Regions from separate parts of the Mesorhizobium sp. M1227 genome, predicted to be linked through region 2. Evidence: riboswitches for the same ligand, from Rfam matches in the RefSeq annotation. Region 2 holds a riboswitch; the other holds the start of a gene.
The links. A riboswitch is a leader RNA that binds a small molecule or an ion and turns the genes downstream of it on or off. The one in region 2 is predicted to bind S-adenosylmethionine.
Positions count from the first base shown of each region.

Region 1: another riboswitch for S-adenosylmethionine. It lies ahead of NKH28_RS02895 (O-succinylhomoserine sulfhydrylase); the one in region 2 lies ahead of metX (homoserine O-acetyltransferase MetX).

Region 1 is NZ_JAMYLZ010000001.1:618,723-633,206, reverse strand. Features, by position in the region: gene NKH28_RS02905 (hypothetical protein) at 1-359, shown strand, start outside; gene NKH28_RS02900 (2'-deoxycytidine 5'-triphosphate deaminase) at 377-1,471, opposite strand; SAM riboswitch at 1,607-1,684, shown strand; gene NKH28_RS02895 (O-succinylhomoserine sulfhydrylase) at 1,755-2,945, shown strand; gene NKH28_RS02890 (ceramide glucosyltransferase) at 2,983-4,134, opposite strand; gene apaG (Co2+/Mg2+ efflux facilitator ApaG/CorD) at 4,362-4,754, shown strand; gene NKH28_RS02880 (Hsp33 family molecular chaperone) at 4,761-5,771, opposite strand; gene argF (ornithine carbamoyltransferase) at 5,934-6,845, opposite strand; gene NKH28_RS02870 (aspartate aminotransferase family protein) at 6,860-8,059, opposite strand; gene NKH28_RS02865 (GcrA family cell cycle regulator) at 8,415-8,939, shown strand; gene NKH28_RS02860 (magnesium and cobalt transport protein CorA) at 9,030-10,037, opposite strand; gene phoU (phosphate signaling complex protein PhoU) at 10,154-10,879, opposite strand; gene NKH28_RS02850 (ATP-binding protein) at 10,997-12,259, opposite strand; gene ppk2 (polyphosphate kinase 2) at 12,457-13,359, shown strand; gene NKH28_RS02840 (enoyl-CoA hydratase-related protein) at 13,384-14,133, opposite strand; gene NKH28_RS02835 (acyl-homoserine-lactone synthase) at 14,149-14,484, opposite strand, start outside.
Region 2 is NZ_JAMYLZ010000009.1:102,868-117,351, forward strand. Features, by position in the region: gene NKH28_RS14370 (ABC transporter ATP-binding protein/permease) at 1-1,143, shown strand, start outside; gene NKH28_RS14375 (DUF1194 domain-containing protein) at 1,220-2,026, shown strand; gene NKH28_RS14380 (RNA polymerase subunit sigma-70) at 2,045-3,070, opposite strand; gene NKH28_RS14385 (SDR family NAD(P)-dependent oxidoreductase) at 3,113-3,859, opposite strand; gene NKH28_RS14390 (DUF1330 domain-containing protein) at 4,094-4,414, shown strand; gene NKH28_RS14395 (hypothetical protein) at 4,500-4,706, opposite strand; gene NKH28_RS14400 (hypothetical protein) at 4,705-4,926, shown strand; gene metW (methionine biosynthesis protein MetW) at 4,978-5,592, opposite strand; gene metX (homoserine O-acetyltransferase MetX) at 5,708-6,877, opposite strand; SAM riboswitch at 6,954-7,031, opposite strand; gene hisC (histidinol-phosphate transaminase) at 7,170-8,279, shown strand; gene NKH28_RS14420 (prephenate/arogenate dehydrogenase family protein) at 8,286-9,221, shown strand; gene NKH28_RS14425 (DUF2125 domain-containing protein) at 9,355-10,356, opposite strand; gene NKH28_RS14430 (gamma-glutamylcyclotransferase) at 10,471-11,004, shown strand; gene NKH28_RS14435 (quinone oxidoreductase family protein) at 11,050-12,030, opposite strand; gene NKH28_RS14440 (aldo/keto reductase) at 12,376-13,323, shown strand; gene NKH28_RS14445 (LysE family translocator) at 13,402-14,022, shown strand; gene NKH28_RS14450 (lysophospholipid acyltransferase family protein) at 14,050-14,484, opposite strand, start outside.

The sequences.
Region 1 (14,484 bases), on a different contig from region 2:
CAAAATCCTATCGCGAGGCCCGGATGTCGATGACTAACCGGCTTCTGGCCACCGGCTATTCGAAATCGCAAGTGAGCTTTCTGATGCGCAACGCGGATCGCATGACGTCCGCACTCCGCGCTGACAGACTGAACGACAATGGCAGAGCCTGCGGTGTCGACTCCGCCAGAGCCCATGTGCTGGGATGTATCGACAAGCAGTTGTTCCCCTTGCAGTCCAGCTCAAGCGCCTCACTTGACGACGAGAAGCAAACCAGAGGATTTTGGGGGAAGAAGCGATTGGCAGTGCGAGAACTGCTCTTTATCGGTCAGTTTCATGGCTGCCTTGGCGCCGCGAAAGAATATCTGTTTCGCGGCTGACGGAATTGCGAACAAGCTCAGCGGGCGGCGCGGAAATGCTTGGACAGTTTCAGGCCCTGTGCCTGATAATTCGAGCCGAGATCAGTGCCGTAGAGCGCCTGCGGCCGTTTCAGCATGTGCTCGTAGACCAGCCGTCCGACGATCTGGCCGTGGTCGAGGATGAACGGCACTTCGTGGCTGCGTACCTCGAGCACCGCCCGGCTGCCGGTGCCGCCCGACGCCGAATGGCCGAAACCCGGGTCGAAGAAACCGGCATAATGGACGCGGAACTCGCCGACCAGCGGATCGAAGGGCGTCATTTCGGCCGCGTAGAGCGGCGGCACATGCACCGCCTCGCGCGACACCAGAATATAGAATTCGTCCGGATCGAGCACCAGCTCGCCGGCACCGCTCTTGTAGAGCGGCTCCCAGAAATCGACGACATCCTGCGCGGCGCGCTTGTCGACGTCGACCAGGCCGGTGTGGTGCTTGCCGCGATAGCCGACAAGCCCATCCTTGTCGCCGTCGAGGTCGATCGACAGCGCGATGCCGCCGCCTGAGATGTTGGGTGGTTCGGTGGCGACCAACATTTCGGCGTGGTGCAACTCGTGCAGCTCGTTTTCCGACAAGAGCGCATTGCCGGTGCGGAACCTGACCTGCGACAGCCGCGAGCCGGTCCGCACGACAATCGGGAAAGTGCGCGGGCTGACCTCCAGATAGAGCGGGCCTTCATAGCCGGCGGCGATCTTGTCGAACTCGTGGCCACGGTCGGTCATTACCCGGGTGAAGATATCGAGCCGTCCGGTCGAGCTTTTCGGGTTGGCGGAGGCGGAAATATGGGCGGGCAGCGCCAGGCTCTCGAGCAGCGGCACGATGTAGACGCAGCCGGTTTCCAGCACGGCACCTTCGGCGAGGTTGATCTCGTGCAGCTTCAGCCGGTCGAGCTTGTCGACAACCCTGTGGTCCGGGCCGGGCAAGAAGGAAGCACGCACCCGCCAGGCCTTGTCGCCGAGCCTAAGGTCAAGGCTGGCCGGCTGGATCTGATCGGCATCGAGCGTGCGCGGCGATTTCAGCGCGCCCGTCTGGAACAGCGCGGAAATATCCTGATCGGGAAGAATGCCTGTCTGCCGCAAGGGTCTGGCTCCGTTCGAACGCCGGGCGAGGTCTTGTTCTGTCGCAGGTCCGACCGTGGACGCGTTTGGCACCTGCTTGGTACAACCCTCTTAATCATGCCGGCAATTGACGCAAGCGTGGCGCGGGTCTAAAGCTCGTTATCCCGTGGTGATTTGGCCGGTCGGCTTGCAGCCACGTTAAACAAGTCGCTAAAGGACCGTCAGGCCGCAAGGCCATATGGACCGGTTGCGACTTTCGCGACCGGTTTTTTGTTGTTTGGACCAATTTTGGTGTTTGGATGGAATGATGACCAAGAAGCGCGACTGGAAGCCTCAGACCGCACTCGTGCATGCCGGAACGCTGCGTTCCGGCTTCGGCGAGACCTCCGAGGCGATGTATCTCACCCAAGGCTATGTCTACGAGACGGCGCAAGCGGCGGAGGCCCGCTTCAAGGGCGAGGAGCCGGGCTTCATCTATTCGCGCTATGCCAATCCGACGGTCGACATGTTTGAAAAACGCATGTGCGCGCTGGAAGGAGCCGAAGACGCGCGCGCCACGGCATCCGGCATGGCGGCGGTGACGGCAGCACTGCTGTGCAGCGCCAAGGCGGGCGACCATATCGTGGCGGCGCGCGCGCTGTTCGGCTCCTGCCGCTGGGTGGTCGAGACGCTGGCGCCGAAATACGGCATTGAGGCAACGCTGGTCGACGGCACCGACATCGCCAATTGGGAAAAGGCGGTCAAGCCAAACACCAAACTGTTCTTCCTGGAAAGCCCGACCAATCCTACGCTGGAAGTGATCGACATTGCCGCCGTCGCGGCACTTGCCAATGCGATCGGCGCCAGGCTGATCGTCGACAATGTGTTCGCCACGCCCTTGCAGCAGAAACCCCTGCAGCTCGGCGCCCACATCGTCGTCTATTCGGCCACGAAGCATATTGACGGCCAGGGGCGCTGTCTTGGCGGCATCGTTCTGTCGGACAAGAAATGGATCGACGAGAACCTGCATGACTATTTCCGCCACACCGGCCCAAGCCTCTCGCCCTTCAATGCCTGGACGCTGCTGAAGGGCCTGGAGACGCTGCCGCTACGCGTACGCCAGCAGACGGAAAGTGCCGGCCGCATCGCGGATTTCCTGGCCGAGCGCCCGCAAATCGCCCGTGTCATCTATCCCGGCCGTGCCGACCACCCGCAAGCGGCCGTGGTCAAGAGGCAGATGTCGGGTGGCTCGACGCTGATCTGCATGGATGTGAAGGGCGGCAAGCAGGCGGCCTTTGCCTTCCAGAACGCACTCGACGTCGTGCTCATTTCCAACAATCTCGGCGACGCCAAGAGCCTGATCACCCATCCGGCGACGACGACGCACAAGAACTTGACCGATGAGGCCCGCGCCGAGCTCGGCATCGGACCGGGAACGCTCAGGCTGTCAGTTGGCCTTGAGGACGCCGACGACCTGCTCGAAGACATCGAGCAGGCACTGAGAGTTGCCGGATAAGGGCTGGCCGAACAGAGGCGAGCGGGAACGCGCCCGATCAGGCGCCGGACGGGGTCTCTTCCAGCTCCGCGACGGTCTTTGTCTGGATAGTCATCACGTTGCCGCGCCAGTCGACGGCGCCGCTCAGCCATCCGCGCGCCCAAATGGCGGGAAGCATCAGGTCTCGCGCCATCATCGCCGGGATCGTGCGCGGCGACAGGTGCCATCCCTTGGCCGAGGCCAAGGCGCATTCCGGCAGGTAGGCCGCGACCAGCACGGCGATGGCGGTTGCCGGCAGGCTGACGCCGGCGTCAGCCGCCGCGATCAGCGCAAACACCAGCGGCGGCGCCGCGCCGATCAGGATCTCGGGGGCGAAGAACAGCGCGAAGGTGACGCGGCGCAGCCGCGCCCAGCGCGCCTGCCGCGACCAGATCTCGCCAAGCGTGCGCCGGCCGAGCGGCTGTTCGAAGGGCGAGGCGACAAGATTGACCCGCAGTCCGAGCCCGTTGACCAGCTTGGTCGCGGCCGCGTCCTCGGCGATCTCGGCGGCAAGCGCGCGGATGCCGCCATTGGCGTCGAGCATCGGCTTGTTCCACAACATGCTCTTGCCCTGCGCGAAGCCGAGGCCGAGCGCCTCTCCGGCGTACTGCCAGCGTGCCTGCAGCGTGTTGAGAAAGGCGCATTCGACCTCCCCCCAGAAGCCGTCCGGCCGCGAGCCGATCGGCGTCGAGCAGACGAGGCCGGTGTCGTGCCGCCATGCCGCCATCAGCTGCTGGACGTAGTCGCTCGGCATAAGCACATTGGAATCGGCAAGGATGACCCAGCGATAACGCCCCGCCTCCCAACCCTTCACGCAATTGTTGAGTTTTGGATTGCCGCTGATGCGGTCGTCACCGACTAGAAGGCGGGCGCGAATAGCTGGAAAGCGCGCCATTGCTGCGGTGATCGGCTTGACCACCGGGTCGTCGGCATGGGCGACACAGAAGATGAGTTCGTAGCGCGGCCAGTCGAGTGAGAAGGCGCGCTCCAGCGTCTCTTCGGCAAACGGCTCGACGCCGCGTGCCGGGATGACGATCGATACCGGCGGCGCGTTGGCGGGCGGTGCGATCCTGGCTGGTCGCTTCAGCTTCAGCGAAGCTAACAGGATGCTGGCGAGATTTGAAAGAAGGAGGGCTATGGAAAGGAGGGCGGCTGCGAATGTCGGTTCCATCGAGATCTGGTCACTCCAGAAGTGCCGGCCGCATGACGGCCGTTTTCAACAATTCGACAGAACGCTGAGTCGCCCGGCACAAGCCTGCACACCATCATTGTCATGTGTCACTTAAATGACATTGTTTTTCGGCACCTGCGCTCGAGTCGGGCAAGGAGATGACGCGCATCGTTGATCAAACTGCGCTGAGCGTCGAAAGTTCCATCTACATTGCTTTGGAGCAGTTTATGTACAGCGCCGTCACCCGCAACATCGAAGTGCAGGTCAGGCCGTTCTATCTGGAGGATCACTCCGACCCTCCGCAAAACCGCTATGTCTGGGGATATCAGGTGACCATCGACAATCAGTCGGATGAGTTCGTGCAGCTTCTGTCGCGCTACTGGCACATTACCGACGGCACCGGCAAGGTCGAGGAAGTGCGCGGCCCCGGGGTCGTCGGCGAGCAACCCGGACTCAACCCCGGCGACAGCTATCAGTATACGTCTGGATGCCCGCTCTCGACGCCGTCCGGCATCATGGTCGGGCACTACACCATGCGCAACAGGCGGGGCGAGACGTTCGACGTCGCCATCCCCGCCTTCTCGCTCGACTTGCCGGGAATGCGGCGCACCGTCAATTGACGGCCGTCATCCGGCCGCTGCAAACTCCGCCGGGTCGAAGTCATATTGCTTCGAGCAGAATTCGCAGGCGACGTGAATGCTGCCATCCTCGGTGCTGTCCCTGATCTCCTCGGCGGAAAAGCCTTCAAGGATGCCGTGGATCTTGTCCCTCGAGCATGAGCACTGGTCGGCGACCGGCACCCCGCCGAACACACGGACGCCATGCTCGTGGAAAAGCCGGTAAAGCAGCCGTTCGGCGCCGATCGTCGGATCGATCAGCTCGGTCGGTTCAATAGTACCAAGCAGCGCCAGCAGCTCCTGCCAGGAATTGTCGGTCGGGTCGTGGATCTCCTCACGCGGATCGCCGTCGCCACCGGGAAGGTCGGGTACGCGCATGCGCTCCGCCGATTGCGGCAGGAATTGTGCCAGCAGGCCACCGGCCCGCCATTGCTCGCGAGCACCGCCGACGCCCGGCGTCAGAAGCTTGGCAACCGAAAGCCGGAGGTCGGTCGGAATCTGCTCCGACTGGCGGAAATAAGTGCGTGCGGCATCTTCCAGTGTGACGCCGTCGAGCTGGACGATGCCCTGGTAGCGTTGTGTGTGGGCGCCCTGGTCGATGGTCAGCGCCAGGACGCCGCTGCCGAGCAGCGTCTGCGGTGACGTCTCGCCGGCAGAAGTCAAAGCCTGCAGCCGGTCGGCATCGAAGCGGGCATAAGCGCGCAGCGCGTGCGGCGTGGAGAAATCCGCGACCAGCATGTCGACCGGCCCGTCGGTGCGGGTCTGCAGAATGAACTTGCCCTCGAACTTCAGCGAAGTTCCGAGCAATACCGTCAACACACAGGCTTCAGCCAGGAGCCGGGCGACCGGCTCGGGATAGTCGTGACGGCTGAGAATAGCATCGAGCATCGGCCCGAGCTGGACGGTGCGACCGCGCACGTCGAGTGGGCCGACCTCGAACGGCACGACATGGTCGTCGCCGGCGTAGCCGAATTCGCCGAGCTTGGGTTTATGTTCAGCCAATTGATGAGTTTCCAACATGACAAAGCTCCGGGGCGCGGCGATGCCGCCCTCCGGGGCGCATGCGACGAGACGCGCTCGATTTGCGTGATGCGCCTGAGATAGGCACCACCAACTCCCGGATCAAGGCGGCCCAGATCAAGGCGGCGCAGATCAGGCCGGCGCGGATTACCGCGGCTCGTATCAAACGCCCAGGCACCAGGCCAGGACTGCCTTCTGGGCATGGAGCCGGTTCTCGGCCTCATCGAACACCACCGAATGCGGTCCGTCGATGACCTCGTCGGTAACCTCCTCACCGCGATGCGCCGGCAGACAGTGCATGAACAGCGCATCCGGCTTGGCTTTCGCCATCAGTGCCGCATTGACCTGATAGGGCAGGAAGACATTGTGGCCGCGGGCACGGTGCTCCTGGCCCATCGACACCCAGCAGTCGGTGACGATGCAGTCGGCCTCGTAAACGGCCTCCTCGGGCGAACGGGTGAATTTCAGCTTGCCGCCATTGGCTTTCGACCAGTCGACATGCTTCTGGGCCGGTTCGCTGCCCTCGGGCACGGCGACATTCAGCTTGAAATGGAACCGCGCGGATGCCTCCAGCAGCGAATGCAGCACGTTGTTGCCGTCGCCGGTCCAAGCGATCGTTTTACCGGCCACCGGACCGCGGTGCTCTTCGAAGGTCATGATGTCGGCCATCAGCTGGCAGGGATGGGTCTCGTCGGTCAGCCCGTTAATGACGGGGACCGTAGCGTTTTCCATCAGTTCCAGCAGCCGGTCATGCGAGGTGGTGCGGATCATGATGGCATCGACGTAGCGCGACAGCACCTTGGCCGTGTCGGCAATGGTCTCCGAGCGGCCAAGCTGCATCTCGGTGCCGGTCAGCATGATCGTCTCGCCACCCAATTGCCGCATACCGACGTCGAACGACACGCGCGTGCGCGTCGACGGCTTGTCGAAGATCATCGCCAGCACCTTGCCTTCGAGCGGCTTGCTGCGTTCGCCGGCCTTGAGCCTTGCCTTTCGCACCGCTGCGTCGTCGAGCATGAAGCGCAGATCGCCTTCGGAAACGGCGGAAAGATCGGTGAAATGGCGAAGGGACATCAGGAATTCCAGGATTACTTCGCAGCGGCAGCGACGATGGCATCTGCCAGGCTCTTGGCGCCGACACGAATGCGCTCGAGCGCTTCGCGGATCTCGGCGTCGGTGACGGTGAGAGGCGGCAGCAGGCGGATAACGTTGTCGCCGGCCGGAACCGTCAAGAGATGCTGGTCACGCAGTGCCACCGTGACCTTGGTGTTGGGCATCGCGCATTTAAGCCCGAGCATCAGGCCGGTGCCCCTGATGCTTTCGATAACATCCGGAAATTCGTCGGCGACGCCAGCGAGCCCCTGCTTCAACAGCAGTGCCTTGCGCTGGACGTCTTCGAGAAAGCCGTCTTCCAGTACCACGTCGAGCACGGCGTTGCCGACCGCCATTGCCAGCGGATTGCCGCCGAAGGTGGTGCCGTGCACGCCGGCGGTCATGCCGACCGCTGCCTCGTCGGTGGCGAGGCAGGCACCCATCGGGAAGCCGCCGCCGATGCCTTTGGCCACCGCCATGAGGTCGGGGGTGACACCCGCCCACTCATGCGCGAACAGCTTTCCGGTGCGGCCGACGCCGCATTGGACCTCGTCGAAAATCAGGAGCAGTCCGTGCTGATCGCAGAGCTGCCTGAGCCGCTTCAGCGATTGCGTCGGCACTTGCCTGATGCCGCCCTCGCCTTGCACCGGCTCGATCAGGATCGCCGCGGTTTCAGGCGTGATCGCCTTCTCGGTGGCATCCACATCGTCGAAACCGACCTGGTCGAAGCCGTCGACCTTGGGGCCGAAACCTTCCAGATACTTGTACTGGCCGCCGGCGGCGATGGTCGCCAGGGTGCGGCCGTGGAAGGCGCCTTCGAAGGTGATTGTGCGGTAGCGCTCGGGATGGCCCTTGACGAAGTGGTAGCGCCGCGCCGTCTTGATGGCGCATTCGAGCGCCTCTGCGCCGGAATTGGTGAAGAACACCTTGTCGGCAAAGCTTGCGTCGGCCAGCCGCTCGCCGAGCCGGCTCTGTCCCGGAATCTCGTACAGATTAGAGACGTGCCAGAGCTTGGCGGCCTGCTCGGTGAGGGCCGCGACCAGATGCGGATGGCTGTAGCCCAACGAATTCACGGCGATGCCGCCGGCGAAATCGAGATATCGCTCGCCCTTGTCGGTGACCAGCCAGGTGCCTTCACCGTGGTCGAAAGCCAGGGGTGCGCGAACAAAGGTCTCGAAAAGCGCCGAACCGCTCATTATATGCGTCTCCGGAACCGGAAAAATCAAAAAGCCGCCAAAGCGGCGGCCCTTGTGGCTTATCGTGTTTTTCGGCCGTGAAGTCAACGAAAAGGTCGCGCAAGGTCGCGCGGCAAGCCCCCCAGCATAACGCCGGCTCCTAAGCGACCGGGCAAGTTGGGGAAAACCGAAAAAACCGATTCGTGTTGGCCTTGGGACTCTTGTCACCGAGTCAGCGCATAAGGTAATTGTAGTAGAGAAATAACTAGATTTCGTGCGGCGGACCTAATCACCCGATATATGTGGTGTCTGCCCGGCAGAAGCCGGGTCGGGAATGGATTCCGATTGCCGCACGTTTCAGCAGGAGCGCGGTCTCATGAACTGGACTGACGAGCGAGTCGAACTTCTCAGAAAATTGTGGTCGGAGGGCCTCAGCGCCAGCCAGATCGCCGCACAGCTTGGCGGGGTCAGCCGCAATGCGGTCATCGGCAAAGTGCACCGGCTGAAACTGTCCGGTCGCGGACGCACGACCGCCTCACCGGCACGCCAGAAGAAGACGGTGCAGGGATCGACGATCCAGAAATCGGTGTCCCGGGCAGCAAGCGCCACGCGCCATGCCACCACCTCGATGTCGATCGGTGCGACCGCGCTCAAGGCGCAGTTCGATGCCGAACCGGTGGCGCGCCACTATATCCGCCCGGTCGAGAACGTCGTCGTGCCGATCTCGCGGCATCTGCAACTTGTCGAACTCAACGAGCGCACTTGCAAATGGCCGAACGGCGATCCGCTTTCGGAAGACTTCCATTTCTGCGGCAACGACGCCGCCGAAACCGGCCCCTACTGCAAGTACCACGCCCGCGTGGCGTTCCAGCCGGCATCGGAGCGGCGGCGGAGCAGGTGAATGGTGAATGGTGAATGGTGGCGGGCTGAGCTTGGAGTAAGAAAGCAAGGCTCTTGCCTAGCCCTATTCACTATTGATCATTCACCCACTTCATAGCCACCCATTCTTGCGAAACCGCCAGTAAAGAAACGTGCAGATCAGGGCAATTGCCGCCAGGACGGCCGGGTAGCCATATTCCATCCTCAGTTCCGGCATGTCGCTGAAATTCATGCCGTAAATGCCGGCGAATGCCGTCGGCACGGCCAAGATTGCGGCCCATGAGGCAAGCTTCTTGGAGATCGCCGTCTCCTGGCTTTGACCGACCAGAAGGCTCGCCTCGAAGGCGAAGGCGAGAACCTCACGCAGGCTGTCGATCTTTTCCTGGACAGTGCGGATGTGGTCGGTGACGTCGCGAAACAGCGGGTGCATGGCTGTGTGGATTTGCGGCAGATCGGCGCTGGTGAGCCGCCGGCAGACCTCCACCAGCGGCAGGGCCGCATTACGCAGGCGCAAGAGATCGCGGCGCAGCATGTAAAGCCGTTCGATATCGGAGCCGGTCATCGGTTTCAGCAGAACCTTGTCCTCGATCGCCTCGACCTCGTTTTCGATCTGCTCAAGCACCGGCATATAGTTGTCGACGATGAAATCGAGAATGGCGTAGAGGACGAAATCCTCGCCCTTGGCAAGGGAATGCGGGCAGCTTTCCCAATGCTGGCGAACGGCGGCGTAGGAGGTCGACGGGCCATGCCTGACGCTGACGATGTAGCCCGCGCCGACGAACAGATGCGTCTCGCCGAAGGTGACGCGGCTGTCGATCAGCTGCGCCGTGCGGGCAACGATGAACAGGGCATCACCATATTGCTCGATCTTCGGTCGCTGGTGCGGATGCTCGGCGTCCTCGATCGCCAGCTCATGCAGATGGAATTGCGCCTGGACGCGCAGCAACAAATTGCGGTCGGGCTCCAGCAGTCCGATCCAGACCACGTGGCCCGGCTTCCCGGCCCATTCGCCGGCTTCCTCGATCGGAATGTCGGCGATGCGCCGCCCAGCCGTATAGACGCCGCAAGCGATTATACCCGACATCGGCGGCGCAGGAGCAAACTCGCGGACATATCCCATCGCAGCCTCCTGAAGGCGGGGCCTTCATCGCGGAACTGAGAAGTCGGCGCGTCGAAAGCTTAGCGCAATTTTCTGTCGGGTGGCGAATCCGAAATTCGCATCAGTGCTGAGAGAACTCACTTCGCTGGTTGGGTTGCGGGAAGAATAATCTTGTCCGTCTTATCGCCCTTCGGACGATCGGCCGGCATCTGGTCGCCGGTGACGATATAGTAGATCGTCTCGGCGATGTTGGTGGCGTGGTCGCCGATGCGCTCGATGTTCTTGGCGCAAAACAGGAGATGTGTGCAGGGCGTGATGTTGCGTGGGTCTTCCATCATGTAGGTCAGCAATTCGCGAAACAGAGAGGTGTACATGGCGTCGATCTGGTCGTCGCGGTCGCGCACGAAACCGATTTTCTCCACCGACCGCGACGCATAGACGTCGAGTACTTCCTTGAGCTGGGTCAGTGCCAGATTGGCCAAAGCCTCGAGGCCGCGGAACAGGCTGTTCGGCTGGCGCCCGTCTGCGACGGCAACCACCCGCTTGGCGACGTTCTTGCCGAGGTCGCCTACCCGTTCGAGGTCAGCCGAGATGCGGATCGCGCCGACGATCTCGCGCAGATCCGTCGCCATCGGCTGGCGTTTGGCGATGATGATGATCGCCTTGTCGTCGATCTCGCGCTGTCCCTCATCCAGAACTAGGTCGTCCCGAATGACTTTCTGGGCAAGCCCCGGATCCGCATTGACCAGCGCCGCGACCGCCTGCTCGACCATGCGCTCGGCATGCCCGCCCATCGCAGCGATGCGCTTCGACAGATATTTCAGCTCCTCGTCATAGGCGCTGACGATATGCACGGACTGCATGGACGAAATGCCTTCCCGGGATCTCGTGGTTGAGTCGTTCCCTCGAATCCCCGCTGATACGCTAGCCGGATGACAGAAAAAAGAAACGGCCCATTATGTGCTAGAGATAGTACTACGTTAGCGAGCCGGCAAATGGACCGTGAACGCCGCACCCTTGCCGATCTCCGACCTGATGGAGAGTCTGGCGTTGTGGCGGGTCAGGATATGCTTGACGATGGACAGGCCAAGGCCGGTGCCCTTCTGGGTTCGGCTGTTCTCGACGTCGACGCGGTAGAAACGCTCGGTGATGCGCGGGATGTGCTCTTCGGGAATGCCGGGGCCGAAATCCCTGATGGTGACGTCGATGCCCGGTTCGGGATCGCTGTCGCTGCGTATGATCGACACCACGACACGTCCGCCCGACTGACCATATTTGCAGGCGTTTTCCAGCAGATTTTCGAAGACCTGGAAAAGCTCGTCCCGATCGCCGGCCACGTCGAGCGGCCCTTCCGCGAAATCACGCTCGATGACGACGCCGTTTTCCTTTGCGAGCGGCCCAAGCGAATCGATGACGCTGTCGATGGCCTGGCGCACGTCGACCTCGGTTCCCGGCTTGAGATAGGGCTTCATCTCCAGGCGCGACAGCGACAGAAGGTCGTCGATGAGGCGCGCCATGCGGCTGGTCTGGTTCTGCATGATCTGCAGGAACTGCTCGCGCGCCGCGGGGTCGTTGCGGGCCGGCCCGCGCAGCGTCTCGATGAAGCCGGCGATCGAGGCGAGAGGCGTGCGCAGCTCGTGGCTGGCATTGGCAATGAAGTCGGCACGCATTCTGTCGATCCGGCGCGCCTCACTCTGGTCCTTGAACACCAGCACGTAGAGATCCGTGGCATGGCCGACTGAAGACGCGCTCACCCGATAGGCTCGTTCGACCGGCAGCTTTTCTATGTAGTCGACGCTGTCCGAAGCGACGTTGCCCGCCAAGATGCTATCCAGCAAGGCCTGCATTTCCGGCGCGCGGAATTTCAGCGACAGCGACATGCCGGGGGCAATCCCACCGAAGGCGGCAAAGGCAGCGGCGTTGGCGTGGACGATGGCGGCGGAGCGATCGAAAATGATCAGCGGATCGGCAACCGCCGCCGCGAGATATTCGCCGGAAAGTTGTTGCACGCCCGACTCGATGGCCGCGGCATTTTCGGTCGATTGGCGGGCGATGCCGGCCGGCAGCATCGCAGCGGCAACCAGCACGGCGCCAGCCAGCAGCACCACATAGCCAGACATGCCGGCAAAACCATAGACCATCAGAACCGCAACGAGACCGGCCGCCAGCAGCCAGCGGCTGTTCCACAGCCGCATGGCGACGGTTTGCGCCCTGCCTCTCCGCTCTGTGCCGATGTCGGCCATTTGCGCTCCGTCTGCGGCCACTTCAAGAACTTCTTGCTGGACCGGCGCTAGAGCGCAGTGCGTCCAATTGGGCGCACAAAGGACGCTCTACCTCTTTATCTGCTGCATCGTTCTTTCCGAAAATCGATTCCGATTTTCGGGCCGATGCAGTAAGGCTCCCAATAGCACGAGTCCGGAAGCTGGAAAGGTTCGCCTCGATGAAAAACGCCAAGGAAAGCCCCGCCGCACCCTCATCGGGGCCGCTGAAGATCATGATCGGCGGCAAGGAGAGGGCGTTCGACATCGAGGCCCCCGCGCTTCCCGACTGGGTCGAGGACCGCAAGCTCACTGCCGGCGGTTACCCTTACGACAAGAAGATGAAGAGCGAGGAGTATGACGAGAGGCTAGAGAAGCTGCAGATCGAGCTGGTCAAGGCGCAGGCGTGGCTGCAGTCGACGGGCAAGCGGGTAATGTCGCTGTTCGAGGGGCGCGACGCTGCCGGCAAGGGCGGCACGATCTTCGTTTTGCGCCAGTATCTGAACCCTCGCACGGCGCGCAACGTGGCGCTGACCAAGCCAACGCCCACCGAGCTTGGACAATGGTACTTCCAGCGCTACGTCGACCACTTCCCGACGTCGGGCGAATTCGTCACCTTCGACCGCTCCTGGTATAACCGCGCCGGCGTTGAACCGGTGATGGGATTCTGCACGCCCGAGCAGCACGAGCAATTTCTGGACGAGGTTCCGCATTTCGAGCGGATGATTCGCAACGAGGGCATACATTTCTTCAAATTCTGGCTGAACATCGGCCGGGAAACGCAGCTCGAGCGATTCCACGACCGCCGCTGGAGCCCGCTGAAGAGCTGGAAGTTTTCGCCAATCGACATCGCCGGCATCACCAAATGGGACGAATACACCAAAGCGCGCGACCTGATGGTCGAGCGCACGCACAAGGAGTTCGCGCCCTGGATCATTGTGCGGGCGAACGACAAACGGCGCGCGCGGCTGGCCGTCATGCAGCGCATTCTCCTTTCGCTTCCCTATGACGGCCGCGACCTCGACGTCATCGGCAAGGAGGACAAGAAGATCATCGGCGAAGGGCCGACTTTCCTCGAAAAATAAGCTCACCTCATCGATACGCGGCTCTCATGCCGCCAGCCGGGCAATCCGCTGCAGTCGCTTCAGCGTGGTGTCGTCCTGCAGCGCCTGCTGGAAAAGCGAGATCTCCTGATCGATGCGGTCGCAGAGCGCGCCGGTGTCGCCCCTAAGCAGGTCGCGCGTCTGTAGCAGCGCCGCGACAGGCTTCTTGGCGAGTTGCCTGGCTCTTGCCAACGTGGCTTCCTCGACGCTGCCGTCCGTCACGATCTCGCCGACAAGGCCCAGTGCCCTGGCATCTTCGGCGGCGAGCGTGTCGCCCAGGCAGAAGAAGCGGAACGCCCCGGCATAGCCGAGCTTCTGCGGCGCCAGAATGCTGGTCGCCGCGTCCGGCACCAGGCCGAAATCGACGAACGGCACCCGAAACGTGCTCTTGCTCGAGGCGATCACCATGTCGCAGTGGAACAGGATGGTGCAACCGACGCCGACGGCGTCGCCGTCGACACAGGCAAGGACCGGTTTCGGAAACGTCGCCAGCGTGCGGAACATATCGGTGACGGCGGCGATCAGTCGCCGATGTTTGGTGGCGTCGAGAAATTCGGAGAAATCGGCACCGAGGCAGAAGCACCCGGCCAAGCCGCGCAGGACCACTACGCGGACGTCGTCGTCGACAGCGGCTTCGTGGAATGTCCTGGCCAGGCTTTCATAGGCCCGCCTGTCCAGCACCGGGCGGCCGTCACCCGACGATACCGTGACGATCAGCGTGTGATTGCGGAATTCTGCTTTTGAGTGAACGTTCATGGCCTCTCTCCAATCTCACGAGGCGCGTCTCTGTCCGAGCATGTCCGGGTACCCTCTGGCCAGCACCGGCGCAAAGTGGTTGCGGCGCGAACGCACCACGTCGAGCGTGTGCTCGTTGAAGGTGAGCAGTGTGGCAACCACCTGCTGGTTGCCATAGGTACGCTGGTAACCGAGCGGCGTTGCCAGGAAATGCAGCTGCAGCGCGCGAAGCACCCACATCGGCTCGAATTCGATGATCACCTGGTTGACGTTGCGCTTCAGACCCCACTCGACGAAGCCGGCGATCAGCTCGGTGCCGACCGTCGACACGCCGCGCCGACCGTCGCGGAATCCCGGCGCAACCGCATAGCG
Region 2 (14,484 bases):
AACGATCGCTATACGCGTGAAGCGGAGCTGCGCTCCTCGGTGGTTCGCGTCAACGAGAATGTCGATGCCATCGCGCTGGCGCATGGCGAGGCCGATGCCAGGCGCCGGCTCGAATTCGATCTCGGCATGGTGCTGGGCGCCATGCGGCGCATCTACAGCGCCCAGATCAATCTTTCCTGGGTTACCGACACCTATGGCTGGATCACTGTCGTCGCGCCGATCCTGGTCGCCTCACCGGTCTATTTCGCCGGCGATATCAGCTTTGGCGGCTTGATGATGGCAGTCGGCGCTTTCAACCAGGTCCATTCGTCGCTGCGCTGGTTCATCAACAATATCGGCGGCATCGCCGATTGGCGCGCTACGCTGATGCGGGTCGCCGACTTCCGCATCGCGCTTGCCGACACCGACGCGCTGCACCATACGGAAAGGCGCATTTCGTTCGGCGAAAACCCGGACGGCAGCCTGACCTTCGAGAAACTCGAGGTCGCCTCGCCGGAGGGATGCACCAAGCTTGCCGAGCCGCATGTCGAAATCCGCGCCGGCGACCGGGTCATGATCACCGGAGATCCGGGCGCCGGCAAGACGCTGTTCTTCCGGGCCATTGCCGGTCTGTGGCCATGGGGCAGCGGACGGATCGGCATGCCGGCCGGAGAAGCGCCGATCTTTGTTCCGCGTACCCCCTATTTCCCGCTCGGCAAGCTGCGCGAGGTGCTCAACCATTCAGACGGCGCGGCGGAGGCGAGCGATGCCGAGATCTCGGAGGTGCTGGCCGATGTCGGGCTGCAACGCCTGTCGTCCTCGCTCGATCGCTCGGCGCGCTGGGAGCGTGAGCTCAGCGACGACGAGCAGCGTCTGCTGGCCTTTGCCAGGCTGGCCTTGCGACGGCCGAAATGGGTGATCATCGACGAGGCGCTGGACGCGTTCGACGGCCCAACGCTGAGGCAAGTGCTGTCGATGCTGGAGAAGCGCCTTCCCGACGCCGCGATCCTCAATATCGGCCGCGGCCAGCACAATGCCCGCTTTTTCCGGCGGGCGTTGACCATCGTCAAGGATGCCGGCCAACCGCCACTCAAGCCGGCCCGTATCAGGGCAGGTGCCATCGAACCGCCCCCGGCGATCGCCTCGACCGGCCGAAAGAAATAGAAGGCAAGCTTTATTTCGCCGCGATCGCGGCGAAAAACTGTCGCGATCGTTTCAGATGGGAACGTTCCGATCGGCCATGCTTGACGCACTCGCCCTGCTCGCCTGCCTTGCCTGCACCCCGGCGGCACCTGCGGCCGCGCCGGCCAATGCAATTGCCGTCGATGTCGAGCTGGTGCTGGCCGTCGACATCTCGCAGTCGATGGATGAAAGGGAGTTTGCCCTGCAGCGCGCCGGCTATGTCGCGGCGCTGCGCCACCCCGACTTCATCAACGCCGTGCGTGCCGGCACCTTCGGCCGCATCGCCATCGCCTATTTTGAATGGGCCGGCACCATCCGCGACGATGCGGTCATTGCCTGGCAGGTCGTCGACAGCAAGGAGAGCGCCAACGCTTTCGCCGACAAGATCGCGGCCCGCCCGTTCAGGAGCTTTCGCGGCACCTCGATTTCCGGTGCTGTGGCTTTCGGCGCCGAGCTTTTCGACGGCACGGCCTTCACCGGCAAACGCCGCGTCATCGACGTCTCGGGGGACGGCCCAAACAACACCGGCTTGCCGGTCACAACGGCACGCGATGCGGCACTGGCGAAGGGCATCGTCATCAACGGGCTGCCGATCCTGGTCAGCCCGTCACCCACCTTCAGCCATCTCGACCGGTATTATGCCGAATGCGTTACCGGCGGGCCGGGCTCGTTCGTGCTGCCGATCTATGCTGCTTCCGAATTCGCCACCGCCACTCGCCGCAAACTGATCCTCGAGGTCAGCGGCATCGAGTATCCCAAGCTGGATCGGAGGACGATCCGCATCGACGCACCGATCGACTGCCTGCAAGGTGAGCGCGACCGAAGGTTTTTCTCGGACCCGTATTTTCCCGAACTTGACCGATAAGGCTGGCCCAGGGGTAAGCTAGGCTGGTGGCAGGCCGAAGGCCGGGAACAGAGATGGCCCGAGCGGCCCTATGAAGATCGTCAAGGAAGCGATCCCGCCCTCGGCTGCGTCGAACACATGCAGGGAATGGGCCCGCCATTCAGGGCCATCGTGGCTGCGGGAATAAACCCCGACCGCCGGCTGGGCATTGGCGCGGGTGGCCAGCGTGCGGAAGCCGCCAAACTTAGGCCAGACGGTCTCGAAGAAACCGCGGATCGCTTCGCGGCCCTGGTACCATTCGCGCCAAGGCGGCATGGTATAGATGGCGTCCTCGCGCAGCAGCTCGATCAAGCCGTCGAGATTGGCGGCCTGCCAGGCCTGCATGTAGCGTTCGAGCAGCAGGCCTTCTTCGGGGCTGGGCAGTGATCGGCTGGCAGGCCGTCCCTGAGGATAGCGCGCCGCCAGCGTTGCGCGGGCGCGCTGCAACGCGCTGTTGATCGAAGCCGTCGATCCGCCCAGCAAACGCGCCGTCTCGACAGCCGACCATCCGAGGACGTCGGCAAGCAGCAGCGCGGCGCGCTGCCTGGGCGGCAGATCCTGGATCGCCGCGACGAAGGCGAGCTGGACGGCCTCGCGGCTCTCGTAACGGGCTTCCGGACCTGGCTCGCTGCCGGCAACGTCTGGAAGCTCGGCGTCGGGGTAGGGCTCCAGCCAGGCGATGTCGGCTACCGGCCCGCCTATGGCCGCCCCGTGCGAGGGCGGCCGTCCGGGTTCCCGGAGAATGCGACGCGCCCTCGACCTCGCCTTGATGGCGTTGAGGCAAGCGTTGGTCGCGATCATGTAGAGCCAACCGCGAACCGAACCTCGCCCGTCGAACTCCGATCTTGCGCGCCAGGCGCGAAGCAACGTGTCCTGGACGAGGTCGTCGGCCTCGTGCAGCGAACCCATCATGCGATAACAATGCAGCTTGAGCTCGCGGCGATGCGCGGCCGTGACCTTCTCGAAGGCCAGCCGATCGAGGATCGGCTGGCGTGATGGTTCCAGAGGTGGTTGAGCGTCTGTCATGTGGCTTGTGCGGTTACGAGCGAGCGTTGCATTACGCGCCCCTCAGGCTGCCGGGGCAAGCCCGCTACCGCTGACCATGAAGGAACTGCCTTGCGGCTGGCCGGTGGCGAGTGCGACCACCGCCCGTCCGACATCGGCCGGCGTTTGCATGTCGGTCATGGCGGCGATGAAGTCCGCCGGCTGGATGCCCATATAGGCCGCTATGCTGTCGACGCCGGCCTTGCCCACGCCGGTTTCCGGCATGATGCGCATCGGCGCGAGCGCCATGAAGCGCAGGCCGAGGCCAAGCCGATCGGCCTCCTTCTGGCTATGACCGGCCAGGAACATCTGCATGCGTTTTGCGCCAGCATATCCGCCGGCGTTCGGTGGTCCGCCGGTCAAGGCCGCGCCGCTGGAGATCAGAACGATCCGGGTCCCCGGCTTGAGCGGACGCCGCAGAGCGGCCCGGCAAAACAGGAACGACGCCTTGACGTCCGTGTCCCAATTTGCCGAGAACGCCTTCCAGTTCTGTTCATGCACCGGCGCAGAAGGCGCCAGCGCACCTGCGCAGATCACCAGTACGTCCGGCTCAAGCGCGGCGAAGACCTTATCCGGGGCGGAGTCCATCGTAGCATCGGCCGCGAGCGTCTTCACGCCCGAGACCTCCCAGGCAAATTGCGCCAGGGCCTGTTTTCCGCGGGCGACGGCCAGCACCGTCGCTTTCTCCTTGAGGGCGGCCTCCGCGATGGAGCGGCCGACACCACGGCTGCCTCCGACGACGACGACATTCTGATTTTGCAACGATCCCATGGATCACCTCTCTATTCCCGGCCGCCGGACCATCCAGGCGCGCTCATCGATAAGGACAGCGCAGGTGGGTGGAAATCATCGGTGCCAGGCGGAAATATCTTTCAGCTGACGGCAGCGGCGCGTCGGTTTTGATTCAGTGTCATTACCTCGGGGGTAATCGACCTGTGCGCGACGTCTCGGCAAACTGCTCCCATCAAGCCGGTTGTCCGGCCTTCGACCACAAGGAGTTACGCCATGACCGCCTACGCCGTCGCCCATATGCGCCAGGTCACGCCGGGACCGCAGATCGTCGAGTACCTGCACAAGATCGATGCCACGCTGGAACCGTTTGGCGGCCGCTTCGTGGTGCACGGAGGCGAGGTGGAAGTCGTTGAAAACACCTGGCCGGGCTATCTCATAGTCATCGAGTTTCCCAACCGGCAGCAGGCACGTGCATGGTACGACTCGCCCGCCTATCAGGAGATATTGCCGCTGCGTACCGGCAATTCCCGGTCCGACGTGGTCTTCGTTGATGGCGTCCAGCACCCGCACAAGGCCACGGACGTGCTTGAATAGAGGGAATGATCGGGTACAACCGGCGTCTATGGTGCCGCCATCTATCTGGCGGCACCGAATTTGGATCGCGTCTGCATCGGCAGCTTCACCGCCCCTGCAGCACCTTGATCGCGTTGGACATGTCGCCATGCGACAATGCAGCCAGGTAATCCGAGTAGTTGATCCTGCCGTTCGCGAAGCCGTTCATCAATCGCGTGCAGAACGTGTGTTCCAATCCGGCATCCGGGACGTTCATGAGCGCGGCGAGGTTTGCCCTTTCAACCTTGCCGAACCGCATCTTGAATTTGGTCATGCACCGCTGGATCGCCTGCCGTTTCAGCGCCGGGCTGCCGCTCAACGCGACTTGTCCATTCTGGAAATCGGTCTTCGACGTCGTGCATCCGGAAATCAAAGTGGCCGACATCAAAGCTGTTGCTAATACTAACGTCTTCATTGCTTCCCCCAAACCAACCCGTTTGAGACCTGTTAAAGCAACAAAGAATGCCGGGCAACTTCATTGGATTGAAAATTGAAAATATGGTTTCTTGCGCAGGTCTGAGGTTCGTTGCTTCTGCCTGTCAGACCTATCGTTTCAGCAGGAATACCGCTTGCTGGCCGAAAAAGTTCCAGAACCACCAAGGCATGGAGAAGCCGATCCGCTGGCCGTTGGCGTCGAGCGCGGTTGCCTTTTCCACCGTCGCGCCAAGCTCGTCGCACAGATTGACGAAGTCGCGAACGGTGCAGAAATGGATGTTGGGCGTGTCGTACCAGGAATAGGGCAGGTCCTTGGTCACCGGCATGCGGCCGTTGAAGAGCAGCGAAAGGCGCACCCGCCAGTGGCCGAAATTCGGGAATGAGACGATGGCGCGGTTGCCGATCCGGAGCAGTTCGTCGAGCACCAGCTTCGGATTGCGGGTCGCCTGCAAGGTCTGCGACAGAACGACGAAGTCGAAACCCTTGTCGGGATAGAATTGGAGATCCTTGTCGGCATCGCCTTGAATAACCGACAGGCCGCGCGCCACGCATTCGTTGACGCCGCGCTGTGACAGTTCCAGCCCGCGGCCATCGACCTTCTTGGTCTCCTGTAGCAATTCGAGCAGCAGGCCGTCGCCGGAACCGACGTCCAGCACCCGCGACTGCGGCGGGATGAGATCGGCGACGACTTCGAGGTCGACGCGCTGGGCGCGGTTGACGCTCATGCCTTCGGCTCTTGCTCGGCACATGATCCTGATCCGAAAAGTCTGCAACTTTTCGGGGTCATGCGCTGATGCCTGGCGCATGGTCCTGATCCGAACAGCCTGCAACCTTTCGGGGTCATGCGCCAAGCCCTCTCGCCCGCGCGGCCGAGGCGATGAAGCCTTTGATGGCGGCGAACAGTTCGGGCTCGTCGAGCAGGAAGGCGTCGTGGCCGCGGTCGGTCTCGATCTCGACGAACGAGACCGAAGCGCCGGCCGCGTTCAGCGCGTGCACGACCGAGCGGCTCTCCTCGGTCGGGAACAGCCAGTCGCTGGTGAACGAAACCAGGCAGAAGCGCGTCTTGGTGCCGGCGAAGGCATCGGCCAACCGGCCGCCATGGTCGGCGGCGAGATCGAAATAGTCCATCGCCCGGGTCATGTAGAGATAGGAGTTGGCATCGAAGCGATCGACGAAGGTCATGCCCTGATGGCGCAGATAGCTCTCGATCTGGAAGTCGGCATCGAAACCGAAGGTCAGGGCTTCGCGGTCCTGCAGGTTGCGGCCGAACTTGCGGTGCAGCGCTGCTTCCGACAGATAGGTGATGTGGGCGGCCATGCGCGCCACCGCCAGCCCTTTTTCCGGCCGCTTGCCATGCTCGAAATATTTGCCGCCGTGCCAGTCCGGGTCGGCCATCACCGCCTGCCTGCCGACCTCGTGGAAAGCGATGTTCTGCGAGGAATGGCGGGCGCCGGTGGCGATCGGCAGCGCCGAGAAGACGCGCTCGGGATAGCTCGAGGCCCATTGCAGCACCTGCATGCCGCCCATCGAGCCGCCCAGCACGCTGAACAGCTGTTCGATGCCGAAATGCTCGACCAGCATCAACTGCGCCCGCACCATGTCGCGGATGGTGATGATCGGCAGGTCGAGCCCGTAGGGCTTGGCGGTGGCGGGATTTGTCGAGGCGGGGCCGGTGGAGCCGAGACAGCCGCCGATGACGTTTGACGAGATGACGAAGAAACGGTCGGTATCGATGATCTTGCCGGGACCGATCAGCACTTCCCACCAGCCCGGCTTGCCGGTCACCGGATTGGTGTTGGCGACGTGCTGGTCGCCGGTCAGCGCATGGCAGACGAGGATGGCGTTGGAGCGCGCGTCGTTGAGCGTGCCATAGGTCTGGTAGGCAATCTGGAACGGCGACAGCAGCGTGCCGGCGTCGAGCTTGAGCGGCTTGTCGGCGCCGAAACGCAACACCGGGCTCGACGGCTGGTCGGCCTCGTTGTTGGTTTTTCGCGCGCGCAAAGCGACCATCACATCTCCTTGCCCGGCCTTCAGTTGTCCACCGGTCTGGGCAACAAAAAACCGGCCATGCCTTCGCAAAGCCGGTTACAAGATGCAAACGGCCCTTTAGCAAGTTGTTTAACGTGGCTGCAAGCCGACCGGCCAAATCACCACGGAACTGTAGCCGTTCTTCTATGACTCGCGCATGGCTTCGTCAACGGCAAGTTCTTGATCCCGAATTGCCGGCCCTCGACATTCCGGGCCACGGCTTGTATTTCCGCTGCGGCTTCCGGATGGAGGCACTCTCGACGGATTTCATGAAATGAGCCAGACACCGGATCAGACACGTCCAAAGCCCCGCGCCGGCATCATGGACATCGAAGCCTATGTGCCCGGCAAGAGCGCGGCGCCTGAAGGTGTCGCCAAGGTCCATAAATTGTCGGCGAACGAGAACCCGCTCGGCCCTTCGCCAAAGGCGATAGAGGCCGCGCGCGCGGTCGCCGACAAGCTCGCGGTCTATCCCGACGGCAGCGCCAGGCGCCTGAGGGAAGCGATCGCCGAGGTGCACGGGCTCAACCCGGCGGACATCGTCTGCTCCAACGGCTCCGACGAGATTCTGGGCCTGCTGGCGCAGACTTACCTCGCGCCCGGCGACGAAGCCATCATCACCGAACACGGCTTCATGGTCTACAAGATCTACATACAGTCGGCCGGTGCCGTCCCGGTGACGGTCAAGGAGACCGATGAACGCGCCGATATCGATGCGATCCTCGCCGCGGTGACGCCGGCTACCCGGATCATCTTCCTTGCCAATCCAAACAATCCAACCGGCACCTACGTGCCGTTCCAGGAGGTGCGCCGCCTGCATGCCGGCCTGCCGCGAAACGTGCTTCTGGTGCTGGATGCAGCTTACGCCGAATATGTCCGGCGCAACGATTATGAAGCCGGCGTCGAGTTGGTGGCCAGCGCGGAAAACGTGGTCATGACCCGCACTTTCTCCAAATTGGGCCTGGGCGGGGCGCGGATCGGCTGGATGTATGCGCCAATGCACGTCATCGACGCGATCAACCGCGTGCGCGGGCCTTTCAACGTCAATGCAACGGCAATCGAGGCCGGCATCGCGGCGATCCACGACCGCGCCCATATCGAACGCAGCGTCGCGCACAACGAGACCTGGCTAGCCTGGCTGAGCGAGCAACTAAGCGGGCTCGGGCTGCGGGTGACACCGAGCGTCGGCAATTTCATCCTCATCCACTTTCCCGAGGACAAAAAGCATTCGGCGGCAGCCGCCGACGACTACCTCAGTGCGCGCGGCTACATATTGCGGCGCGTTTCCGGCTACGGTTTTCCGAACGCGCTGCGCATGAGCATCGGCACCGAAGAGGCCAATCGCGGCGTTGTCGCAGCACTCGCGACATTCCTGAAAAGCTAGAACACCATGACCTCACCGATGTTCGAAAAGATCGCGCTGGTCGGCATCGGCCTGATCGGCTCGTCGCTGGCCCGCGTCATCCGCCGCGAGGGGCTCGCCGGCCAAATCGCGATTTCGACGCGCAGCGAAGCGACGCTGGCACGGGCGAGCCAACTCGGCCTTGGCGACACCTATACGACGGATGCGAAAGAGGCGGTTCGCGATGCTGATCTGGTTATCGTTTCGGTGCCGGTCGGCTCTTCAGGCACGGTCGCCGCGGAGATCGCGCCGGCGCTGAAGAAGGGCGCCATCCTCACCGATGTCGGCTCGACCAAGGCATCGGTGATCGCGCAGATGCAGCCGCAGGTGCCTGATGGCGTGCACTTCATCCCCGGCCATCCTTTGGCCGGCACCGAAAAATCGGGACCGGACGCCGGTTTTGCCGAACTGTTCGAGAACCGCTGGTGCATTTTCACGCCTCTGCCCGGTACCGATCCCGCAGCACTGGAAAAGCTCTCGGAATTCTGGCGCCGCTGCGGCTCCAACATCGACACGATGGACCCGCAGCATCACGACATGACGCTGGCCATCGTTTCGCACCTGCCGCATATCATCGCTTACAACATCGTCGGTACCGCCGACGATCTGGAGTCGGTGACCAAGTCCGAGGTCATCAAATACTCGGCTTCCGGCTTTCGCGACTTCACCCGTCTCGCGGCGTCCGACCCGACCATGTGGCGCGACGTCTGCCTGCACAACAAGGAGGCCATTCTCGAAATGCTGGCGCGGTTTTCCGAGGATCTGTCCTCGCTGCAGCGGGCGATCCGCTGGGGCGACGGCGAAAAACTGTTCGACCTGTTCACCCGCACCCGCGCCGTCCGCCGCTCGATCATCGAGGCCGGCCAGGATATCGACGTACCGGATTTCGGCCGCCAGGCAGTCGAACACCCGCCGAAGGGATAAGCCGCGGCAGGCCGATCGCAGGCCAGCCTGGCTTAGAGCGGTTCATCGTTTCACAGAAACGCCGAACGGCTCTATCTCTTTGTTTTGCGCAATTCCGGACGGAAAACCGTTTCACACTTTTGCTGGAATTACTCTAGTCGAGCGGCTTGATCTTGCCGAGCGGGATGAAGCCGAGCGAGGCCTTGCCCCTGACGATCTTCAGCGGCATTGACGGCTGGTTGCCGAGCAGCGCCAGTCCGGCAAAGCCGGTCTGGATCTCTTTCTTCTGCTCGGGGATGGCGGTGGCGAGGATTGCCGCCACGGCCTTTGGATCATTGAGCCTGATTGTCAGGTCGGCATTTATGAGACCGTCGTCATCGACCGACAGCGGTCCGGAAACGGTGATGCGCGCAGTTCCGGACGACAGATCGAGCTCGTGGATTTCGGCCGCCTGGCCGCGCAGGCTCGTCGGATTTGCCTTGATCAGTGTCAGGCCGTTCTTCAGCGTCACGTCGCCGCTGCCGTCGAGCGGCGGCAAGACGCGCCCGCCGATGGCCGCCGCGTCGATTTCAAGATCGGTGAAATTGCCGGCATAGTCGATGTCCGGGCCGTTTGGGCGCAATTGTCCGGTGGCGGTTCCGGCGCTGAACAGCGAGACGGGATCGGTGTCGTCTGCCGGATCGGTCTGGCCGGACAGGCCTTCTGCCTGCAGTGAGAGGCGCCTCGGCAGCGGCCAGGACAGCTTCATGTCGGCCCGCAGATCATCCCAGTCGATCCAGAGCGGGGTCATGCCGGGAACAGAGGTCCTGAGCGGCCCCCTGAGCTCGGCGGCAGGCGACAGAAGCCGGGTGATCTGCGTGGCGGCGTTGATCTTGCCTGTCGATGCCGCGACGTTGCGGCTGTCGTCCTCGTAAGCCAGGCTGTCGCAGGAAACGGTGAAGCTGAAGGGATAGCCGCTGACCGCGAGATTGGCGCAGTCGGCCTTGATGCCTTTGTCGTCGAGATCGGCGACCGCCTTTTTGGTGGCGCTCTCGACCAGGTCCGCCAGGTAGAACCAGCCGGCGCTGTAGATGCCGAACAGCACGAGGATGAAAGCGGCAAGCCACAACAGGCGGCGACGTTGGCTGGGCGGCGGGCGCTCGTCACTTGACGTCATGCTGCGGCTTTCGTTAACGCGGGGTGGCACGGGCGGGCTGTCGCTTGCGGCACCAACAGGTAGACGGACTGAAACACCACCGGTGAGGTGGTCGTCACAATCAGGCTTGGCGATATGGGCGATTTTTGGGTTTTTGGCTACGGCTCACTGATCTGGCGACCGGGATTCGCACATGTCGAGACGCGGCGCGCCCGCCTGCATGGCTACCGCCGTTCGCTCTGCGTCTATTCTTTCGTGCATCGCGGCACGCGCGAACGGCCGGGCCTGGTGCTCGGCCTCGACCGCGGAGGCTCCTGCATCGGGCTGGCGTTCCGGGTTCCAGGCGAGCTGCGCAACGAGGTCATTACCTATCTGCGCGAACGCGAGCTGGTCACCAACGTCTATCTCGAACGTGTGCTCAGCGTTCGCCTCGACAAGGGTGAAACGGATGGGGGCAAGACGGTCGACGCCGTCGCCTATGTCGTGGACCGCAGCCATGAGCAATATGCCGGTGCGCTCGACCCGGCCGAGGCGGCGGCCGTCGTTCGCGGCGCCGTCGGCCAATCGGGGAGGAATGAGGATTACGTGCTCAGCACGCTGGAGCACCTCGAAGCACTGGGTATAAGCGACCACTGGCTGGAAGAAGTGACAAGACGGGTCGCGACGTAGCTTCTTTTACCGTTGACGATGATGATTTCGGTGTCGTGATGCGGGCTACATCTCGAAAATCTGTTTGCCAAGATCGGCGCGATCCAGGCTGTTTGCCACGGCCAGCTTGAACTCGGTCAGCGGGTGGAGACCGCCGACAGGAACGTGGAAGCCGGGCTGGCCGAAGATGTCGATGATCTCGCGTAGCACAGGCCGGTCGGCTTCGACCGGCGGCGAAAAGAAATAGCGATAGATATTCGCCCTGATCTCGACGCCGCTCAGCAACACATCGAAATTGTGCAGTTCGAAGCGCTCGGCACTCATGCCGCCATTGATCACCATCTGCCCGCCGAGCGCCAGGGTGCGGATCAATTCGCCGCTGACAGGTCCGCCGACATTGTCGATAATCCCGTTCAATCCGGCGCCACCGGTGATATCCATCACGGCTTCCCGGATACTTGTCTTCAACTCCGAAAGGTCAAGAGTGGCGGCGGCGCCAAGCGTCTTCAGATCGAAGCTTTGGTGCGAGCGCCGCACAAGCGCGATGACGTTGATGCCGCGTCGTTGGGCGAACTGCATCACCATTGTCGAAATTGACGAATAGCCGGCCGTGACAGCCAGCCACTGGCCAGGCCGCACACGGGAATCCACCAGCAGATCCCACGCGGTAATGGGGTTCACCATCTGCCCGGCGCGTTCGACAGGATAGCCGGCAGGCAACGGGATCAGCCATTCGGCGGGAATGGCGGCGTACTCGGCCCAGCTGCCATAATAGCTGAACGCGACAAGCGTCCCCGGTTCCAACCGAACGTTCCCGCCAACGGCTTCGACGATGCCGGCGCCATGGTTTCCGGCGATCTGCCGGGGAAAATGCGGCTTCTTCGGTTCGGGATAGAGGTTCTGGATAAACAGGAAGTCGCCCGGATTGATCGAGGCCGAGACCATCCTGACCAGCACCTCGCCGTCGCTGATCCGTGGCAACGGCAGGTCATTCACATAGAGCACGTCGCGCGGCGAACCGATGGCGTCAAATACAATTGCTTTCATGCCGGTCTCCATAACAAACGATCCGAGGCAAACAGTCCGGGCTTGGCCAGACCGTGCCGAGATTTGCGTCGGCGCCGCGGAACCTATGGCCGGCCGGCAAAGGTCTGAATTGGCAGATTTGACAATCTATGTGCCAAACTTGCCAGATCGTTTCTTCAGAGGCTGCTGGTTTGGATGCCCGGGACCAGCGCCTTGGGGCCGGACACGGCGCGGCGGGTCGCGGCTTTGTGAAGCGCCGGCGGGCTGGAAAAGAGGCTATGCGTTTGACGTTGCCACGGTGCGACATAGGTTAGCTCGGTCGGCGGCTCCCACCCGCCCCAGCATGAATCACCATGGAGATCAGCCTTGCAGAAACGTCGTCTCGGTCGCACCGACCTATCCATCGCGCCATTGGTTCTGGGCGGCAATGTGTTCGGCTGGACCGCCGATGAGAAAACCTCGTTCGACCTGCTCGACCGCTTTGTCGACGCCGGTTTCAACGCCATCGACACGGCCGATTCCTATTCGCGCTGGATTGCCGGCCACCAAGGCGGCGAATCCGAAACCATCATCGGCAAATGGATGAAGAGCCGTGGTAACCGCGACAAGGTTGTCGTCATCACCAAGGTCGGTTCGGATATGGGACAGGGTAAGAGGGACCTGTCCGCCGCCTATATCGAACAGGCCATCGATGCTTCGCTGAAGAGGCTGCAGGTCGATAGCGTCGATCTCTATCTGTCGCACTGGCCCGACCCGGCGACCCCTTATGAGGAAACGCTCGGCGCTTACCAGAAACTGCTCGACAAGGGCAAAATCCGTTATACCGGCGCTTCCAACCTCGACGCCGCCCAGCTGCGGGCCGCACTTGACGTAGCAAGCCTGCGGGGCCTGCCGCGCTACGAGGTGCTGCAGCCGGAATACAACCTTTACGACCGCTCGTCCTTCGATGGTCCGCTGCGCGATCTGTGCGCGGCCGAGGACATCGGCGTCATCACCTATTTCAGCCTCGCCAAAGGGTTTCTGAGCGGCAAGTACCGGAGCGAAGCCGATCTCGGCAAAAGTCCGCGCGGCAGTGGTGTGAAAGGCTATCTCAACGCGCGCGGCATGCGCATTCTCTCAGCGCTCGATGCGGTGTCGGCCAGACATTCGGCCAGGCCGGCGGAAGTGGCGCTTGCCTGGGTCATGGCGCGGCCCGGCGTCACCGCCCCGATCGCCAGCGCGACGACGCTCGACCAGCTCGACAGCCTGGTGCGTGCCGCGTCGTTGCAGCTCGGCCCGGACGATATCGCCGAGCTCGACAAGGCCAGCGCGTAGCCGCGCACGATCGTTCAAGACCGGCGCCGCTGCCTTGCCCTACCGTCCCTGCCTCGTCACAGGATGCAGGGACGTCGCATGGCCGGACAGGGTCTTATCGATCAGCAGCTATGGCAGCGATTGCTGGCGCTTGTGTTGGCGTCGGCCATCGTCATGGGCAGCCCGGGGCCGGCGACGATAAGCGTCACCGCGATCGGCGCCGCGTTCGGCCTGCGCGGTTCGCTGCGCTATGCCTCGGGAATCGTTGTCGGGACGGTTCTCGTGCTTTTGGTGGTGGCGACGGGCATCATGGCCGTTCTCACCGCGCTGCCGAAGCTCGCAGCGCTGTTGGCGGTCGCGTCAGCAGCCTACATCCTCTATCTGGCGTTCAAGATTGCGACGGCGCCGCCACTGGCGGCACGCATTGGTGGGGCGGCGCTTCCCACTTTCCTGGGCGGGTTCCTTCTGGCCGTTGCCAATCCGAAAGCCTATGTGGCGATTGCCGCCGTGTTTGCCGGCGCGTCTTCCGGCGCCGGCGGTCTTGCTATTTCAGCCAAGCTGGCGGTCCTCGCCTTGATGATTGCTGCCATTCATCTCTTGTGGCTTCTCGCCGGCGCGGCTTTTGCACATTTGCTGCGCAAACCGCTGGCGTCGCGGATCATCAATCTGGTGTTTGCCTTGACGCTGGTTGCAACAGCCGCCCTGGCTGCCTTGCCGTGAGCCTTTCCGGCATGCGCGGCGGGTGTCTCAGCCTTTCAATTCAGGTTTCGCATCGAGCTCACCAAGCCGTTTCATTGCCGTCGGCGGCATCGGCGGCGGGTTCGGCGTCTGTGCCGCCTCGACGAGAAGCTGGTCGCAGGCGGCTTCCGTCTCGCCGATCAGCCGTTGCATGAATTCGTCCTTGCCGAGGCCGGGCGGGATCGGCGGCAGGAAGCGCGCCTTGATCGTGCCGGGATAGCGCAGGAATTTGCGGCGCGGCCAATAGAGGCCGGCGACGTGGGCGACCGGCACCACCGGAATGCCAAGCTGGGCATAAAGTTCGACGATGCCGTATTTGTAGACCGGTTCGTCGCCCGGCGCCCGGCGGGTGCCCTCGGGGTAGATGATCAGCTGGCGCGGATTGCGCGCCAATTCCTGTTTGGTCGCGGCGATCACCATTTTCAATGCCTTCGAGCGGCTGCC